DNA from 2 places in the Pseudoalteromonas sp. CST2 genome. Region 1 is predicted to be linked to the other one. Evidence: riboswitches for the same ligand, from Rfam matches in the RefSeq annotation. Region 1 holds a riboswitch; the other holds the start of a gene.

Region 1 (9,557 bases):
TAAGCGTTTTAGGGCGCTCTCTGCGCTCATTAGCTCATCGTAAAGTGCATCTTTTTCTTTTTGTTTATCGGCCACGTTAGCGGCTACTTCGCGCTGTTGTTTAAACTCTTTTAACGAGCGTTCCAGCGCGTCTAGCTGAGCGCTAAGCTGGGCTTTGTTTTCGCCGCTTTGCATTTGCACTGGCGAAAGTTTTTTAAGTTTAATGCTTGCCCCTGGCAGGGTTAGTACACCGCCTTTAACGTTTTCGCTTAATAGCGATAAAAATTCCCCAAAGGCGTCTTCATCATCAATGGTTATATCGCCATTGCTGGTGGTGGCAAACGAGAGAATATCGGGGTTTAAAATGCGCGATATTTCTTCTACTTCTTTAAGTGATAGGTCTTCGCGCATTCGAGTAAACAAATTAAACTCAAGGTTTTTAAGCTGCAGTTTTAAGCTTTTAATTTGCTTTTGCGTTTCGCTAATGCGGTAATCAAGCGTGTGTAGGCTTTGCCCTTGTGCGCTGGTAATAGAGTGCGAAAGTGACTCGTAGTCTTGCTTAAGTTGGCCAAGGTTGGCTTTAAGGGTGGCTTTATTTACCAGTTCAAATTCGCTTTTAAGAGCGCTGTAATCTAAAAACCATTGCTCTATTTGGGTTTGCCTGCGCTCTATATCGCGCGATTGCTGTACGTATAAGCTTTGTTTTTGCTCAAACTCGTGTTTTTCGTGCTCTATGTCTTCAAGGGCAATGGCTAGTTCGCTTAGTTGCTCTTCTTGGTAGGTATCAAAGTCTATTAATGCTTGATCAATTTTAGGCGCGTAGGCTGCTAACTTACCTTTAAGCACGGTTTGGTTTTCAAGCATTGATTCAAGCGCTGTTATTGGCTCTTGCATTGATTCAAGCGCTTTTAATTCGCGTTTAGCCCGATTTACTTTATCAAACGAGCGACGCCATACCTCGTAAAAGTCCACTTTAGAGTTAGACATATGGCGTTCAAACACACGCAGCATAAAGCGTTTAACATCGCTTGCACCCAATTTGTGTAAGTTAAGAATACGCCTAAAAATTTCTTTATAAATGGCGGAGTCTTGCACGTTATTAAGCGGGATCATTTTTAAATTAATGTCGCCGTCAAAAGGGGTTGCGCCGCCGGTAAGCAGGGCGTTTAGCTCTTGTGCTTTAAGCTCTATAGGGTTGTAACCTTGCGTTTTTAAATGATTAAACAGCTTGGTAAACTTAATAATGGTATTACCTTGCGTGTACTGCGCTAAATCAAGTTTGCCTTGATAACAAAAGTACTGATGCGCGTAACCGGCTATTTTACCAAGGCCTGCTACACCAATAACCACCGAGCCATGGGGGAGGTTGGCTTCGAGCAAAATGTACGACTGATCTGATGAAAAATAAAATTTACGGGTTTCATCTAAATCGTGCCCGTCCCATTCGGTTAAGCGTAAATCGTTTATTAGCGGAAATTGCAGGGCGTTTATAACCGAGCTTTTACCGGTATTGTTTGGCGCACAAATAGAGCTGCTTTTATCAAGCGGAATAACACATTTTGCATAACCTGCGGTATTAAGTAGGGCGAGTTTACTTAGTCCGTATAAGTTTTTCATTGCTCGTCCTCTGTAATGTAGGTTTCTTCGTTTACTTCCATAAGTGCATCAATATAGCGGTGAATAGGCGCTTGTAGCATAAAGCCGCCTTCGACTTCGCGGGCAAGGCCTAAACGTACCATGCGCAGGTATACGTCTTTACGTAAATCTGAGCCCGAAAATATCTCAAGCTGATCAAACAAGTGTTTATTAATTTGCACTAAGGTTTGCATCAGTTCTAAGTCGTTTACTTCATCAAACAGGGCACGCATTGGGTCTTTACCCGTATTGGCAAAATGCTCAATTAAAATGTAAATAGTCAGTGCAATAGCACGAGATATTTTACCCATGTTTGGCGTGCTTTCGTCGCTGGCAAAGTAGTAAAAGCCGCGGCTGTCGTTTTTTAAATCGTGGCCAAGGGCGCTAAATAAGGCGCTATAAGATTCTATGTGCTGGTCAAGCTCTTGCCACATTACGTTGTCTTGTTCGCAAATATGGTAACCCGCACCTAATTTTTTATTAATGGCTTGTAGGTGCGTAAGCTCGTCTAAGTTTATATGTGTCATGTGTTACTCGTCTGCCTGTGTATCTGGCTGAGGCGCAGAATTAAATGGGTATAACGAAAAATGCTGGCCGGCAATTTTTACGCGTGTCTTTTCATCGCTTTGGCTAATGTGAATTTCACTGTCGCTGACTAGTTTTTGATATAAAAATAGCATTTCGTCGGCGTCTAATTCTGGGTAGCTTTCATCTAAAAATTGCAGTAATGGCTGGGGCTTTTTACGTTTTTTATTAAAGCGTTTTGCAAAGCTTGTTTTAACATCGTGGTAATCAGGAATGTTTGGCGTAACAAATGCCGGCACGTCTTGTTGCTCTGGGAGCTGGTATTCTTCGTGTTCAAATTCTACCAAGCTTGCCATATAGGCAACTATATGACGCTGCTGGCCAAGCGAATAACGCTGCGCATCGCTTACAAAGTTTGGTTGTACCGCGCTTAGCATGTTGTCTACGCCATTTTTACGCACAAGGCCCAGCACTTTTGCTGCCTGGCGGGTAATTAGGTTATTACGGCGTAGCTCTTCGCGCAGTGGCATAAGCATATCGGCACTTTTGCGTAAGCTTTCTCGGCCAACTAAATGCATTTCGAGTATCCGAGTACGCAATTGCTCAAGCATACGTTTGTCGTTGTAGGCTTTACCTGAGCGTTCAATGTGCTCTATTTGCTTACTTATTTGTTGCTCAATAAGTGTAAAACAGGCATGAAAGTCACCGCGAATATCGACCATTTCAAGCATCGGCTCTATGTATTCATCAAAGGCTTCTATTACCGCTTTGTAGCGCTTTTGCAAAGATTGCACCGCGTGATCAGATTTAGCTTGCTCAACAATGTTTAAAATAGCGTTTTCGTTGTGCGCGTAAAGCTTCATTATTTTACGCACCCGATCATCCATAATGCGGCTATAGCGGCGTAAATCGTCATAGTCTTCTATTTCGCCGGCATTATCTAAACGGTTTCCTAGGCGTGCTAAATCATCAACCAAAACGCTAATTTCTTGTGCTAAACCTAGGTGTTCTTCTTGTAATAAAAAGGTCGCAAAATCGGCAATGGCGCGGTTTATTTCAAGCTGGGATGATTTAGCCAATGGAATAAGTATGTCTTGATTGAGCAAACGATTTGTTTCTTTGTAAATGCGCTCGTTTGTCCATGTGGGCTGTTTTTGCTTAATAGCGTTTTGCACGTCTTTGAGGCTAAAGTCGGCCATTTTAAAACGTTTAAATAATAGCTCTAAAACACCCCAATGTTCGCTAAGGGTGTTAAGCAGCTTTTTAGCTGGGATCATAATGCGGTGATACATCCTAGTAATGAGTTAACTACGCTTAAAGCAGAGCGTAGTTTTTATATTTTTATAATAAAAAGTACTCGTTATTAACTGGCTTAATTTACACATTTTTTTAGCTGGCGTACAGGCGAGTTACATTAAGCGCTGTAAAAGTAGCCAGCAATGTAAACCTTGGCTAAATTATTCGCGTTATATTAACTAAAACACCTTGACAGCTAGACGTCTAAACGATAACTTTCAAAGCCCCGCTACACAGTGGGGTTTTGTTTTATTAGCCACAGGTTAATACAACATTCAGAAGAGGTGCGATACTTAGGTATTTAATGGTAGGTGACGAACGCCCATAACCATTAAAGAGGGAAGTACTCGCCGAGGAAAACAAGGTTACGTCAACCGTGTTTTTCGGTTTATGGGGCTGAATCCCCAAAACTGTCACCAACTTAGGTGGAGAGCTTCTGGCAGTGGACACATCTTATTTGCATTCCTTTGCCAAGTTCTTCTTGTTTTTTAGCGGTTTGGATACCGCGAAAGGAGACGAAATGACTACCCAATCAGTGCCACAAACAGTATCAGGCGCAAAATCAGATTACATCGTTGCCAAATTTGGCGGAACCAGTGTTGCAAACTTTGAAGCGATGAGTCGCTGCAGCGAAATTATTGTTGCAGATAAAAGCGTACGTATTGTAGCTGTGAGCGCCAGTGCCGGCGTAACTAACCACTTAGTTGCACTGTGCAAACCCAACCTTAGTAAAGAGCAGCGCCAAGCACACATAGATGGCGTATTGGCTATTCAACAGGCTATTTTAGATGAGCTGTCGCTTGATGCCGATTTAGCCGTAGGTTTTAACGAGACGTTAAAAGCGTTTCAAACGTTAGCCCTTGAAACACTCACCACTGATCAACAACACGATGAGCTGCTTAGCTTTGGCGAACGTTTATCGTCTTATTTATTTGCTCAAGTGCTGCGCTTAAAAGGCTTAAATGCAGATAGGTTTGATGTACGCAAAGTGCTTAAAACAGACAGCCAATTTGGTAAAGCAACGCCCGATGTTGCGGCCACTGCACAAGCGGCTAAAGACCTGTTAATTCCGTTATTAGATGAGCAAGTAATAGTTACACAAGGGTTTATTGGTAGTGATGAATTTGGCCAAACCACAACGCTTGGCCGTGGTGGCTCTGACTACAGTGCGGCGTTATTAGCAGAGGCTATTAACGCTAAAAGTGTACACATTTGGACCGATGTAGTGGGTATTTTTAGCACCGACCCGCGTTTATGCGCTAAGGCAACGCCAATTGCCCGTTTAAGCTTTGATGAAGCCGCAGAAATGGCGACATTTGGCGCAAAAGTATTGCACCCTGCAACTATTTTACCAGCAAGCCGTAGCCATATTAATGTATTTGTAGGCTCTAGCCGCGAGCCAGAGCGCGGAGGAACGTGGATTGAGCGTGAAAAATCGCAGCAGCCAGGTATTCGTGCCGTTACGCAGCGTAAAAACCAAATATTGCTAACCCTTAAAAGCCCGGAAATGTTATTAGCAAGTGGCTTTTTGGCCCGTGTATTTACCATTTTAAGTGAATTTAATATATCAGTAGACTTAGTGACTACCTCAGAAATTAGTGTTGCCATTACGCTCGATAACGCGCCTAATGCCTCGCGACCTGAGCTTGAGCAAGCGTGTTTAGATAAATTGGCCGAATTTTGTCATGTATCGGTTGAAAACAACTTAACCTTAGTGGCGCTTATAGGCTCTGAAATACAGCTACGCCAGCACGAAATGAACTTAATGAACGTATTAAAAGACTTTAATATTCGATTAATTTGTCATGGTGCAAGTAAGCACAACTTATGCTTTTTAGTAGAGCAAAGCGAATCAGATACCGTGGTACAAGCAATACACAGCCGCTTATTAGAAAGCGCTGCTTAAGCTTTTAAAGCCAAGTTATTAAGTATCTAAGTTATTGAGTATCTAAGTTATTAAGTATAAAGCACCGCCAGTCGGTGCTTTTTTTATGCGCCACGCTTATATCAAACTCCTCATTGGCAACCGTTATGGTGTTACTCGATGCTGTTAGGTTTAACAAAGAAAATTCATCAAATACATTTGGGCTAAGCAATTGCGCTATTGGGCGGCTAGTTGCTTTAGCGAGTGCCTCTTTTAAGGTCCAAATTCTAAAAAAGCTCTGAGCTTGCTCTTTTATAGCCAAAGGCGCGCTAATTAAGGCAATTTCAGCCTTATGATAAAAATGCTTAGCGAGCTTTTCGAATGGGCGTTTTAAGTTTATTTTTTCAATATCAAAGCCAAACTCCGCCTTAGTAACATTAAGTGCTACGCTAACTAAGCCATGTGAGTGCGAAATACAGGTATTTATAACGGTGTGGTTTATATGGAGCTGCAGTTTTGAGCATTCTTCATTAAAGTGGGTGCTCATTTTATTAAGCGGTATGTGTGCGTATTGGGGCTGAGTATGCTTTGCAAGTTGCTTTAGTAATATACGCGATGCTAGATATTCTTGCTTTGCTTGCATGCGTTTACGGCGATTTATAATGCTTAGCTCAAATGGGCTTAGGTACTGGGTTAAATCAAGGTGTTCTACATTAAGTGTGTTGGCGTTAAACACTAAAATAGTATTGTTGCTAGGGGGTAAATCGCTATAAAAAGAGGGAGCAATACTTAGGGTGTTTTTAAAAAAGTGGTTAGTCATACGCGCTTAAAATAAGTGAGTGCTGTAATTATGAGCGGTTAACAGCGGTTATTTATGCCAAAAGCAATTTTATTACTCAGTTGGCATTAAATATGGTTTAATTCACAATAATCAAAGAATAACAGAATTTGTAGATGTATGGCACAAGTGCGTGATGGATTTCAAAGCCGTTTTGGTTTTGTTTTAGCCGCTGCAGGCGCAGCAGTGGGTTTAGGTAATATTTGGGGTTTTCCTACGCAGGCGGCCAACCATGGTGGCGGTGCATTTTTATTGGTTTACTTTGTAGTTATATTTTTACTTGCGCTACCTGCGCTTTATACCGAACTTTATTTAGGCCACCAAGCGCAAGCAAACCCAGTAAAAGCATTGGGTAATGCGTGGCAAAATACCAACAAAAAAGTAGGGGCTGCCGCAGGATATATTGGCCTTGCGGGCGCTGTGGTTATGCTTAGCTTTTATTCTATTGTAGCTGGGTGGATGCTCTCTTACGCGATAGAGCCTATTACTACATTTTTTGGTTTTACCGCCGCAAGCGAATTTTTACACAGCGACTCTATGGTGCGTAATTTTATATTTACGCCGCTTATGCTTATTTTAACCGCCAGTATTATTTTAAAAGGGGTTAAGTCGGGTATTGAAACCTGGTCACGCCGTTTAATGCCATTGTTGTTGGTGCTACTAATAGGCTTAATTTTTTATATAGCCAGTTTAGAAGGCGCCAGCGAAGGGTTTGCTGCTTATTTAATTCCTAATTTTAGCCAAGTGCTTGACCCAAATTTAATTATTGCTGCAATGGGGCAGGCGTTTTTCTCGCTCTCATTAGGGGTTGGCTGCATGATGATTTATGGCTCGTACCTGCAGCCAGATGCAAACCTGCCAAAACTAACTGCAAGCGTTGCACTACTTGATACCAGCGTGGCATTTTTAGCAGGTTTACTGATAGTGCCTGCAATTTATGTAGCGCAGCATAACGGGGTAGAGGTGTTTAGCGGCGGAAAACTTATAGGTGAAGGGCAGCTTATATTTGCTATTTTACCTGAGCTTTTTAGTACCATGGGCGAAATTGGTTTACTAATTGGGTTACTGTTTTTTGTACTTATGTCGATTGCATCGGTTACATCTACTATTTCTACCACAGAAATACCGGTAGCGTTTTTAGTAGAAAACCACCGCGTAGATCGTACTAAAGCAACGTGGGCCGTTAGCCTAGTGGTGTTAATATGCGCTAGTGCAATAATATTAAACTTTGAGTGGCTATTTGGTTTAGTAATCATGCTATTTACTCAGTACCAACTTCCACTGATGGGGCTGTTTTATTTTATAACCGCAGGTTGGATGTGGAAACGCGGTAATAAGCTTCATAAAGCCAGCACCGGCACGCATTACTGGTTTGCTCAATACATTCGTTTTGTGTGCCCAGTATTAATGACTCTTGTTTTTGCAAACGTTGCGTTTGGCTAAAGTATTTAAGCTTTACCCGTTATGTAAATAGCAAAACGGGTAAAGCTAAATTAATGGGCCGCAGCTTTATAAAACCTCATTAGTTAAAGGTCTCTGTTCATTAATTTCTATTGCGTTTTGTATGGTGGTATTGGCAATTTCGCTAAGGGCTTCTTGAGTAAAAAAGCCTTGGTGGCCAGTTATTAATACGTTTTTAAAACTAACTAAGCGCGAGAATATATCGTCTTGGTTTATCTCGTCGCTATGGTTTTTAAAAAATAGCTCCGACTCCTGCTCGTACACATCAAGCCCTAAATACCCTAGCCTTTTAGTTTTAAGCGCATTTATACACGCTTTGCTATTAAGTAGCGCACCGCGCGAAGTGTTAATTAGCACTACCCCAGGTTTCATTTTATTAAATGCATCGTCATTTATTAAATGATGTGTTTGCTCATTCAGTGGGCAGTGCAATGAAATTATATCGCTTTGAGTAAGCAGCGAATCTAAATCGGTAATGGTGTAATTGCCAGGTGTTGCATAAGGGTCGCACACTAAAACATCCGCGCCAAAGCCATTTAAAATATTACAAAGGGCAAGGCCAATTTTACCACAGCCTATAATGCCAACTGTTTTGCCGTGTAAGTTAAAGCCTAATAAACCGTTTAAATCAAAGTTGTCTTCGCGTACGCGGTTATAGGCTTTATGTGTTTTACGGCTAAGGGTAAGCATAAGTGCAACACAGTGCTCAGCTACGGCTTCTGGGCTGTATGCGGGTACTCGTAATACCTTAATGTTGTGTGCTTTGGCGGCCACTAAATCAACATTATTAAACCCTGCGCAGCGAAGTAAAATAGTATTAATTCCTTGCTCAGCAAGGTGCTCAATAACGAGGGCGTTAACTGTGTCGTTTACAAATACACACACAGCATCAAACCCTTTAGCAAGCAGTGCTGTTTGCTCGTTCAGTGCTTGCTCAAAGTAACAAATCTCTATTTGTGGGTGTTTGTTAATACTGCGCTCAAAAAAAGGCTGCTCGTATTTTTGCGTACTAAAAAAAGCAATGTTCATGTTATTTACTCCAAAGCCTAGCTGTTATACCAATGCGCATAATCAAGTGATCTATTTTGAGGATGTAAAAACGCGTTGATAGTAAGGCAAAAAATTCGCTATTTAGTTGTTCTCGGCAATTGCTCCTGCATTGCTCTACCTTCTGCATCCATGCAGTCGTAAATGAGAGTTTTTTAACGCAGATAGCGACACGTTTAGCCCCTAAAAATGATTAAGTATTATTGCCGATTGGTATTATACATAACCTTAAACTAGTTTAATAAAGCATGCTTGAGTAACCACCCGTTTATTGATTTAGAATAATTAAGCGCCTTTTAATGCATTAAAGCTGGGTATTATTTTTGCGTTATTTAAATTATTAGCGTTTAGTGCGCTAGGTAAATTTGCCTCAATGACCTGTTTAAGCGTTTCGGGCTTGGTGCGCGGCGCATAACGTGCAACGAGCTGGCCTTGTGGGTTAATTAAAAACTTGGTGAAGTTCCACTTTACTGCGCGGTTTTGCGAAATACCACGGGTATGCGACTTTAAATAATTAAACAGCGGATGCGCCTCGGGCCCATTTACCATGACCTTACCAAACACTTTGAACGACACGTCAAATTGTCCTTGATAAAAGTCTTTAATTGCGAGGTTATCAAGCGGCTCGTTTTGGCCAAATTGATGACACGGAAACGCTAAAATAGTGAAGCCGCTATTTTTATATTCCTGATAGAGCTTTTCTAGCGAACTTAATTGCACCGAAAAATTACATTTACTTGCTGTATTAACAATAAGTACTGTTTTGCCTTTTAGCTGGCTAAGCGCAAAGCTTTCGCTGTTGTACAAAGGGGCACTAAATTGATAAATACTATCCATGGTTACCTACTTATTTCCTTACGTTGGAAATTTATAAAGACTTAATTCGCTTTTTAAGCAGCCGATTGACATAAT
Region 2 (9,557 bases), on a different contig from region 1:
ATTTATCATCTTTATCTAGGATGTTGTCGTTGTCGCTGTCTTTAGGTTCTACAGGTACTTCTACTACTGCTGTTGGTGCTGGCTCTACAGGCTGTGCAGGCATAGAGTTTTGGCCAAATAAGTAGTTAATACCAATTTTAGCACCTACATCTGTGTAACCTTTATCAAGACCTTGGTATACCGCAGTTTCAGCGTTTACGAAAAAGCCATCAGTAATAAAGTGTTGGTAACCAACACCTGCGTTTAAGAATGTGTTGTCATCTACTACGTCCATTTCTTTAATACCGAATAGACCGTAGAAAGGACCGCCGTCAAGGTGGTAAAGCGCATCAATACCGTAACGCTCGCCGTCGATATTATTACGATTGCCCGCAGCTTTATCGAACGCGTTAAAGTCCATATCTGCATACTCAAGGCGTGCGCTCCAGTAATCGCTGAAACGGTAACCTGCTTCTACACCCCAACCAGTTGACTCGTTTACGTCAAGGCCAGCTTGAGCGCGCATGTTTTCCCATGACGCATCATAGTAGTCACCAAATGCACCAATGTAGAAACCTTCTTCTTTATCGGCAGCGAATGTAGACGCGCTAGTTGCAGCTAACGCAATTGCAATTGTAAGTGATTTTAATTTCATTGTTTTCTTCCCATTTTAACAACTTAGAAAATTGTAGCTAATCAATACTAGCTCAACCAGTTTTGTACACACTACCCGAGCTTTTGTTAATCGATACTTAACGAAAAATAAAGTTTATAAATTTTTTCAACGATCTACAGGCATTCCAACCACCAATTGTAGGTTAAGTAAAAATTTTTACCTAATCTGCAATTAATAAATTATGGTAATTTATAAATAGTTACTTTTTATGAATGCGCACAATACCACCGAGTGTGTAACTGCTCAATCATTGTACACTGCATTATTTAAAAATGACTATTTATAATCAAAAACTTACAATTAATTACAATACTTAAGTACCGCAAAAAGTTTGATAGCCCTTGTCATCTTTACCTGTCTCTTGAAAGCGGGCTAAATTAGCTGTTTTATCATATGGGTTACTCATCACCGTTAAAAAGTCGCTTAGCAGCTCGCTCTCGCCGTGTTGATTATATTGCGCAAGGATTTCTTCGACGATGTGATTACGCGGTATAACCCTTGGGTTAGCCGCTCTCATTAGGTTATAGCTGTTTTCATCACATCTTTTTTGCCATAACTGGGCCCATTGCGTTAATTCATTTGGCACTTTGCCACCCTTTAGTGACTCGGTTAGGGCATCAAAGGTATTGGTGTAATCGAGCTTATGCTCTTGAAATAACAATAATAACTTACTCACAAGCTCTACATCGTCTTCGTTATAACCTGCTAAGCCTAATTTTTGTGCCCACATTTGATTATATTGCTCGTTAAATAACGTAGAAAACTGATTAATTAACGGCGTCATTAAACTTACAGCTTGTTCGTCATCTTCATCTATAAGCGGTATTAGGCTCTCGGCTAAACGCGCGCAGTTCCAACTTACAATATTTGGCTGATTACCATAGGCATAGCGACCTTGCTTATCAATTGAGCTAAACACGGTATCAAAATCAAAGGTATTCACCATTGCACACGGGCCGTAGTCGATAGTTTCGCCGCTTATCAAGGTATTATCAGTATTCATAACGCCATGAATAAAGCCTACTCGCATCCAGCTAATAACCAGCGCTAGCTGACTATTTATAACGGCTGCTAAAAAGTCTAAATAGCGCTGAGCCCCTGTTGATTGAATACTTGGGTAATGACGCTCAATGGCTACATCAGCTAATTTTTTTAATCCCTCTACATCACCTTGAGTTGCTAAATACTGAAACGAGCCAACGCGAATATGGCTACTTGCTAAGCGGGTAACAATTGCGCCTGGTTGCGGCGGATTACGATAAACAGCTTCACCTGTGCCTACAACAGCCAAACACCGCGTGGTTTTAATCCCTAAGCCGTGCATAGCTTCGCTCATAATATACTCGCGAATAGCGGGGCCTAGTGCACATCGCCCATCGCCTCCTCTTGAAAAAGGAGTGGCGCCTGAGCCTTTTAACTGAATATCCCACAGCTGATTTTTATCATCGCTGATAGCACCCAGTAAGTGCGCTCGCCCATCACCCAAGCGCGGCGAAAAGTGCCCAAACTGATGCCCAGAATAGCCAAGCGCTACAGCATTTACCGGTTGCGGCTCGTTACCAGCAAAAGTACTGGCCCGCAGCGCTGGCTCAACATCAATATTAAACTGCTGTGCTAACGCTTCGTTCCACAGCAGCAATTGCGGGGCAGCAACGCTTGAAGGTTGATCCTCTATTGCAAAGTTATCTGCTATGTCTGTGTATCTTGGCACTAGTTTCATGGTTAATCCTCTGTTTGTTGGCTTATGCCTACGCGATTGTCGCCCACGCTGTAAGCCACAATTAAGCTAAGTTCTTGCAGGCTCAAACCACTTTGCTTTTGCATTTCGTTAAAAAACGCCTGTGCGGCAGTGAGCGATTTTTTAGTTTGCAGGCCGCCATCGATAATTTTGTGCGCTCTTAGGTAACTTTCTACATCTCGCGAAAGTAAAAAAGTATCTTTACCAAGCGCTCTTAAGGCATACGGGCCTGTATTGCCGCCCAAACGGGCGCCGTGTTTTTTTAAATGCGCCCATAAACCAATAATGTCATCGCCTGGCCAGTTAGCTACAAACTGGCTAAAACTGCCATGTTGCTGTGCTATTTCGTGGATCATGTAGGCATTTTCAGGAATTGTTTTTACCTTTTTATAATTACGAATAATGCGCTCATCAGTTGCTTTTTGCTCGAGCATATCGGGCGGCATCATAAGTAATTTATCAACACTAAACTGCCAAAAAACCTCTCTAAAACCTGGCCATTTACTGTTTATTACCGACCAGTAAAACCCGCTTTGAAATACTTTACGGGTAAACTCTTCAAGCCAGTCGTCGTCACTTAATGCGCTTAATGCTTTTTTAGATAAGGGTTTTGCGAGTAATAACTTAAGCATTTTTTCAGAACCTTTTCGCTCTACTGCTCGCTTATAAATATCGCTAAATTTTTCCATACTTATTAAATACCTCATCACTGCTCATAGGGTTAGTTTACGAGAAAAGCAGCTAATACGTAACCACCCACATTTTCGATGAACTAATCTGTATCCTGCAACTTGACACCTAGACGGCTAAAATGTTTTAATCGCCGCAATTACCCTATTTAAATTGTATTTTGTTAAGCCTTTTGCGGTTAAACAAAATACAAAGGGCTAGAAGAGGTGCGTTATTCAGGTAGCGTATGTTAGGAGCGCAAACTCCAGTGAGCATATGTGAGGGGAATACCGCCGAGAGGTAAACGCTTTTGCGAAGCAATTACTTCGGGCGACTAGGTTGAATCCTAGCGACTGTCACCAATAGCTGTTTTAGAGCAGCTTATTAGTTTGGTGGAGAGCTTCTGGTCTTAAATAATAAGGCCGTGCGCCCTATTATTTTAAGCCCATTCGCTCTTCGAATACTGTTCGAACGACGTTAATGCGGCTCACATCATACAGCCTCCTTAATATCTCGAACACCTTATAGGTTCGTAAGAGATGATTCACAACTTCAATTTAGACGACTACGCACTGTGGACAGCGCTTGTTACGCCGTTTGATCAACAAGGTAATGTTGACTACGACACGCTCACAACACTTGTTAGCGAACAAGAAGCGGCACACAACGGTATTTTACTGCTCGGTAGCACAGGTGAAGGCTTAGCCCTTACGCTTAAAGAGCAGCAAGGCATTGTTGAGCACGTGTGCCAATTAAAACCCAGTGTACCGCTTATGGTTGCTGTTGGTGGTAGTAACTTGGCCCAACAAAAAGAATGGGTTAGCTACTGTAACCAATTACCTATTCACAGCTACTTATTAGGCTCGCCTCTTTATGCAAAACCAGGGGCTGTAGGTCAAACACATTGGTACGAAAGCTTATTAAACGAAAGCGCGCATCCGTGTATGTTATACAACGTACCTGGGCGCAGCGGTGTAAGCATTCCTATCGAAACCATTGAAAACTTAAAAGCGCACCCAAAACTGTGGGCTTTAAAAGAAGCCAGTGGCAACATCACCCAATTTGAAGCATACCGACAAGCCGCGCCTAATTTAGCGCTATACAGTGGCGACGATGCACTTATGCCCTACTTTGCCCAAGCAGGTGCAAAAGGCTTAGTTTCGGTTGCGGCCAATGCATGGCCTTTGCAAACACACGAATTTGTAAAGCGCAGCCTAAGCGGTCAACACCCCAATTTATTTGCTCAGTGGACTCGCGCTATTAATAGCCTATTTGCTGTAGCAAACCCTATACCCGTTAAAGTGCTAATGCACCAGCAAGGGCGTTTAAATAGCCCACTGTTGCGTCCACCTTTAACGCATCTTGAGTTAACGCAAACCGATTGCATTACCACTGCAAACGACACCATTTTATCTTGGCATTAAACACAGGTTTTTATAATGAGCTGGTTAGAACTACTAAATAATTTAGAATCGGGCGCAGTACGCGCAGCATCACAAAACGAAAGCGGCCAATGGGAAGCTAACGTAGAAGTAAAACAAGGCATTTTAGAAGCCTTTAAAAATGGCACTAACACCGAGTTTGCAGGCGGGTTTGTTGATAAGCACAACCTTGCACCACAAGAATTTAGCACTGAAGATGGCGTGCGTATGGTACCAGGTGGCACCAGTGTTCGCCGCGGTGCCTACGTAGCTAAAGGCACTATTATTATGCCACCAGCGTACGTAAATATTGGCGCATACATCGACGAAGGTACTATGGTTGATAGCCACGCATTAGTGGGTTCGTGTGCACAAGTTGGTAAAAATGTACATTTAAGCGCAGCTGTTCAACTTGGTGGTGTACTTGAGCCAATTGGGGCAAGCCCAGTCGTGGTTGAAGACGATGCGTTTATTGGCGCAGGTTGTGTCATTGTTGAAGGCGTAGTGGTTAAAAAAGGCGCGGTACTTGCCCCAGGTGTGCGTTTATCTGCAACTATTCCGGTTTACGACTGTGTTAACGAGCGCCAGCTAGATAAAGGCGAGCCAATTCCAGAGTACGCTATTGTAATACCAGGCTCTCGCCCTGCGTCTAACGAATGGGCTCGTGAGCAAGGCTTAAGCATGTCGTGTGCACTCATTGTTAAATACCGCGACGAGCAAAGCGATGCATCGTTATTGCTAGAAGAGGTTTTACGATAATGAGCTTTTTGAGCACGCCTATCAAGGCCGCCGTAAATACACTTACTCAGCAACTTGATACACCTTTTTTTGTTTACGACTTAGACAAACTAAACGCACACCTTACCCGTTTAGTTGCGCAAACCGATGTAAAGCTTTGGTATGCGGTAAAAGCCAATCCGCTTTCTAAGGTTATTCAATGCCTAGACAGCGCCGGATTTAACTTTGACGTAGCAAGTAAAGGTGAGCTTGAACAAGTCCTTGCACAAGGTATTAGTTCACAGCGCGTGCTCAACACAGGGCCTGCAAAGAGCCCTAAACAAATTAAACACTTTATTGAGCGCGGCGTGCGTATTTTTGTTGCCGAAAGCCTCAATCAAGTACGTTGGTTAAACCAGCAAGCGCAGCTGCAAAATACGCAGCTGCAAGTATTACTGCGTGTGCAATTACGCTGGCCAGAAGGTGAAAAAAACCCATTAGGGGGTGACAGCCTTACTCCGTTTGGGCTTGGTTGCGATGAATGGCAAGCGCTCAATACTGGCGATTACCCAGCACTTAATTTTGATGGCCTGCATATTTTTCAGTGGGGCAACATGCTTAGTACACAAAAGCTAAGCGAGCTGTGGTCACAGATGATTGCACCGCTTACCACCTTGGCTAATAACTTAAATATAAACCTGAAAATTTTAGATTTAGGCGGCGGTTTAGGTATTCCTTACACAGCAAACGATGCAACACTTGAGTGGGATGGATTAATCACCGCGCTGGCAAAAATTAAAAAAGATGCGGGTGTAGACGAGCTTTGGATGGAGCTTGGACGTTACGCTGTAGGCGAATGCGGACATTACGCGAACCCCGTCGTTGAGTGCAAACAAAACTACGACCAACAGCAAGTTATTTTAACCGGTGGTATTAACCACTTATTGCGCCCTGCTGTTACAAGCCAAGATTTTCCTGCGGCGTTACTGCGCGAATCAACAGCGCCAGAACAAGCAATGAGCTTATACGGCCCATTATGTACTGCCCTTGATTGCTTAGGCGAGCATACGCTACCAAGCGATTTAAACGAGCAAGACTGGCTGGTGTTTAGCCAATGTGGCGCCTATGGTTTTACCGAAAGCATGCCCTATTTTTTATGCCATGAACTAGCTGCAGAATACGTGTTACAAAATGGCGAGCTCACGTGTGTGCGCCAAGCAGAAGATGCCAGTCACTACTTAAGGTAATAAACATGAGCATAACAACACCCATTAGCCAAGAAAACATTGTAGTAGGGGAAGTAGCAAACGGCTTACCCCTAACTATTCCGGTGTATCGCTTAAAAGGCGATGGCAGCGGGCCAAGCGTGTATATTCAAGCCAATATGCATGGCGCCGAGGTACAAGGTAACGCGGTTATTTTTCAGCTGCTAGAGCAGTTAAAACAGCTCAATTTAAAAGGCGACATTACCTTAGTACCTTATGCTAACCCTATAGGTTGTAATCAAAAATCAGGGGAATTTACCCTTGGCCGATTCGACCCTATTACTGGCACTAACTGGAACCGTATGTATCACTACAATAGTGATTTAGTTACCCAGTTTGCACACGAGCATAGCCAGTACGACGATGCAGCTTTAAAAAGTAATTTTAAAAAAGCCCTGCTTGATGAAATAGATGCCAAACTTAACGGCCCAGCTTACTTGCTCAATACCGGTAAACGCATTGCGCTTAACCTGCAAAAGCTTGCGCATCAAGCCGATATCGTGCTCGACTTACATACGGGGCCTATTTCAAGTAAGCATCTGTACTGTCCAACGTATGCCAGCGACAGCGCACGTTATTTTAATATTGAACACGTACTGCTAATTCCAAGCGACTTTGATGGCGCAATGGATGAAGCTAGCTTTTGCCCATGGTGGCATCTAAGTGATGCACTTAGTGCGCAAGGCAGGAACTTTAATGTACAGGTTGAGGCCTTTACAGTAGAGCTAGGCAGCCAAGAAAAAATAGATTTAGCAGCCGCCTTTGATGATGCAAACAGCATTTTAAGCTATTTGAACCATAAAAATGTATTGGTAGATGCAGCACATCAACCTAAGCAGATGACGCGTTATGCGTGCCATTTAGATGACTACTTTGCTTATTATGCGCCGATTGGCGGCATGGTTGAATATGTTGCCCCATTAGGCGCACACATAAAGGCAGGTGAGCCAATAGCCTATATATTACGCATGGAGCGCTATTTAACTGAGCAACCCCTACAAACATTAAGCCTTGATTGCGATGCAATTGCTATTTTGCATTTTGCCTCAGCAAGCGTAAACCAAGGCACTGAACTTTATAAGTTTTTTACTAACGTATTTGAGTTATAACGCACCGCGCTATAACTCCCCCTTCTCATTGCGTGAGAGTAAGTTAACTAACTTACAATATAAGCGGCTATATGCCGCTTTTTTTGATCTGTGATAACGGTGTAAACGTAAGGTAATCAAATAAGTGTAAATTCAGTGAAAGTTCACCGTTACAAATGTAAAAACACGTTATAATTTATAAATCTACCTTACTCTCAAAGGAATAAACAATGAGCTGGCGTTATTGGATTGCAGTTACGGCTTTACTAAGCACACCCTCTTTTGCCCAACAAGAGGTTAAAAAAAATGAACAAGACAACGACATAGAGCTAGTTAAGCAATGTATTTTAAATGAAGTAATTGGTGGCGATGGTAAGCAAACCTTAGACGAGCTGCGCACAAAATGCTCCGCCCTTGAAGAAAACAAACAACTTACCGCACTTGATAAACGTAAGGCTCGCGAAGAGGTAAGCAAAAAAAATCGTAACGTAATTACGCCGCATAAACGTAACTACATTTTACCTTTATCGTATGTCTCGCACCCTAACGATCGCCCCTTTGATGGCTTTGACGAGCTAACAGATGAAGAAAATGGCGAACCCCTTGATAACCTAGAGGCTAAATACCAGCTTTCTATTAAAGTGCCACTGTATGATGATTTTGCAGATGACGACCAAGCCATATTTTTTGGCTTTACCTTGCAGTCGTATTGGCAAATTTATAACTCAGAGATTTCTTCTCCGTTTCGTGAAACCAACTACGAACCAGAAATATTTTGGGTAAACTACCTAGACCAAGAAAACGTACTTTGGGGCGACGAAATGGCCATAGCGCTGGGTATTTCGCACCAATCTAATGGCCGCAGCCAGCCAAACTCTCGTTCATGGAACCGAATTTACGCCGATTTTATATGGGAAAAGAGCGGTTTTGTATTTAGCTTTAAACCTTGGTATCGCATTGCCGAGGATGAAAAAGACAATATATTAGAAGCCGATGGCGACGACAATCCAGATATTTACAAATACATGGGTTACTTTGAATTTGGCGGGGCGTATCGTTATCACGATCACGAGTTTAGCTTTATGACTCGTAACAATTTAAATTCAGATAACCGTGGTGCACTTCAACTAGATTGGTCATTCCCTCTTTGGGGTCGCTTGCGTGGCTACGCACAATATTTTAACGGTTACGGTGAAAGCCTAATTGATTATAACGCTGATGTAGAGCGTATTGGTGTAGGTATATTACTTACTGATTTACTATAATTTATTAATACACCATAAAAAAAGCCAAGCCCTTTTATAAAGTGCTTGGCTTTTTTATTAAAGCGTTACTCGTTATTTTTTAACGGCAAACACCCCTTCAAACTCTGCAACAACATCGCTGCCATCAAATATAGTAACAGGTACTACGTAACTTGCTTTGCCTGTTGTTTCCAGCTCACTGAGCTTACCTTTACAGGTTTGCACATCAACACAACCGCGTGGGTCGGTATTAAGTGGTTTTAAGTATTTTATAGTGGCATCGGCTAATACAATATTGCCCTCAAGCCCTTCCTCTTTAAGCGCTAAGTACGTTGCGCCCCAACCTGTTAAGGTTGCTAAGCTGTATATAGAGCCTGCAAACATGGTGTTGTGTAGGTTTAAGTTAGCGTCTAAATCAGCACGCGTTGTAAACTGCCAATCAGTGTAGCTTTCTACTTTTATACCCATTGCATCACTAATTGGGATTGATTCACGCCAAATATTTTGCAGTACTTGCGTCCAATCAGGGTGGCGAAACCAACCCGGCTCACTAGGCTTTTGCTTAATCATTTTGAAATGTTGTACATCGCCATACGCAAGGTGGGCTTTTTCTTTTAGCTCGTAGCCGTGGCGCTTATAAAACTCAAGCGCACGCTCGCGAGCAAATAACACTAATTCGCCTGCGTTTTGCGTCCATGCTATTTTTTCAAGCTCGTGTAATAAACGGCTACCAATATGCTGGTTACGGTTGCCTTCGGCT

What was found. A riboswitch is a leader RNA that binds a small molecule or an ion and turns the genes downstream of it on or off. The one in region 1 is predicted to bind lysine.
Region 2: it holds a riboswitch for lysine, as region 1 does, so the genes downstream of both, dapA (4-hydroxy-tetrahydrodipicolinate synthase) here and lysC (lysine-sensitive aspartokinase 3) in region 1, are expected to answer to the same signal.

The regions. Positions count from the first base shown of each region.
Region 1 is NZ_JAQREO010000002.1:11,887-21,443, forward strand. It holds gene PSH41_RS02725 (ATPase) at 1-1,596, opposite strand, end outside; gene PSH41_RS02730 (condensin complex protein MksE) at 1,593-2,141, opposite strand; gene PSH41_RS02735 (hypothetical protein) at 2,145-3,416, opposite strand; lysine riboswitch at 3,707-3,879, shown strand; gene lysC (lysine-sensitive aspartokinase 3) at 3,956-5,341, shown strand; gene PSH41_RS02745 (4'-phosphopantetheinyl transferase family protein) at 5,373-6,119, opposite strand; gene PSH41_RS02750 (sodium-dependent transporter) at 6,258-7,580, shown strand; gene PSH41_RS02755 (2-hydroxyacid dehydrogenase) at 7,647-8,627, opposite strand; gene PSH41_RS02760 (glutathione peroxidase) at 8,931-9,482, opposite strand.
Region 2 is NZ_JAQREO010000011.1:70,758-80,314, forward strand. It holds gene PSH41_RS14245 (OmpA family protein) at 1-634, opposite strand, end outside; gene PSH41_RS14250 (protein adenylyltransferase SelO) at 969-2,375, opposite strand; gene PSH41_RS14255 (DNA-3-methyladenine glycosylase I) at 2,378-3,082, opposite strand; lysine riboswitch at 3,277-3,473, shown strand; gene dapA (4-hydroxy-tetrahydrodipicolinate synthase) at 3,602-4,486, shown strand; gene PSH41_RS14265 (2,3,4,5-tetrahydropyridine-2,6-dicarboxylate N-succinyltransferase) at 4,502-5,242, shown strand; gene PSH41_RS14270 (PLP-dependent decarboxylase) at 5,242-6,447, shown strand; gene PSH41_RS14275 (succinylglutamate desuccinylase/aspartoacylase family protein) at 6,453-7,574, shown strand; gene PSH41_RS14280 (phospholipase A) at 7,784-8,818, shown strand; gene PSH41_RS14285 (bifunctional GNAT family N-acetyltransferase/hotdog fold thioesterase) at 8,891-9,557, opposite strand, start outside.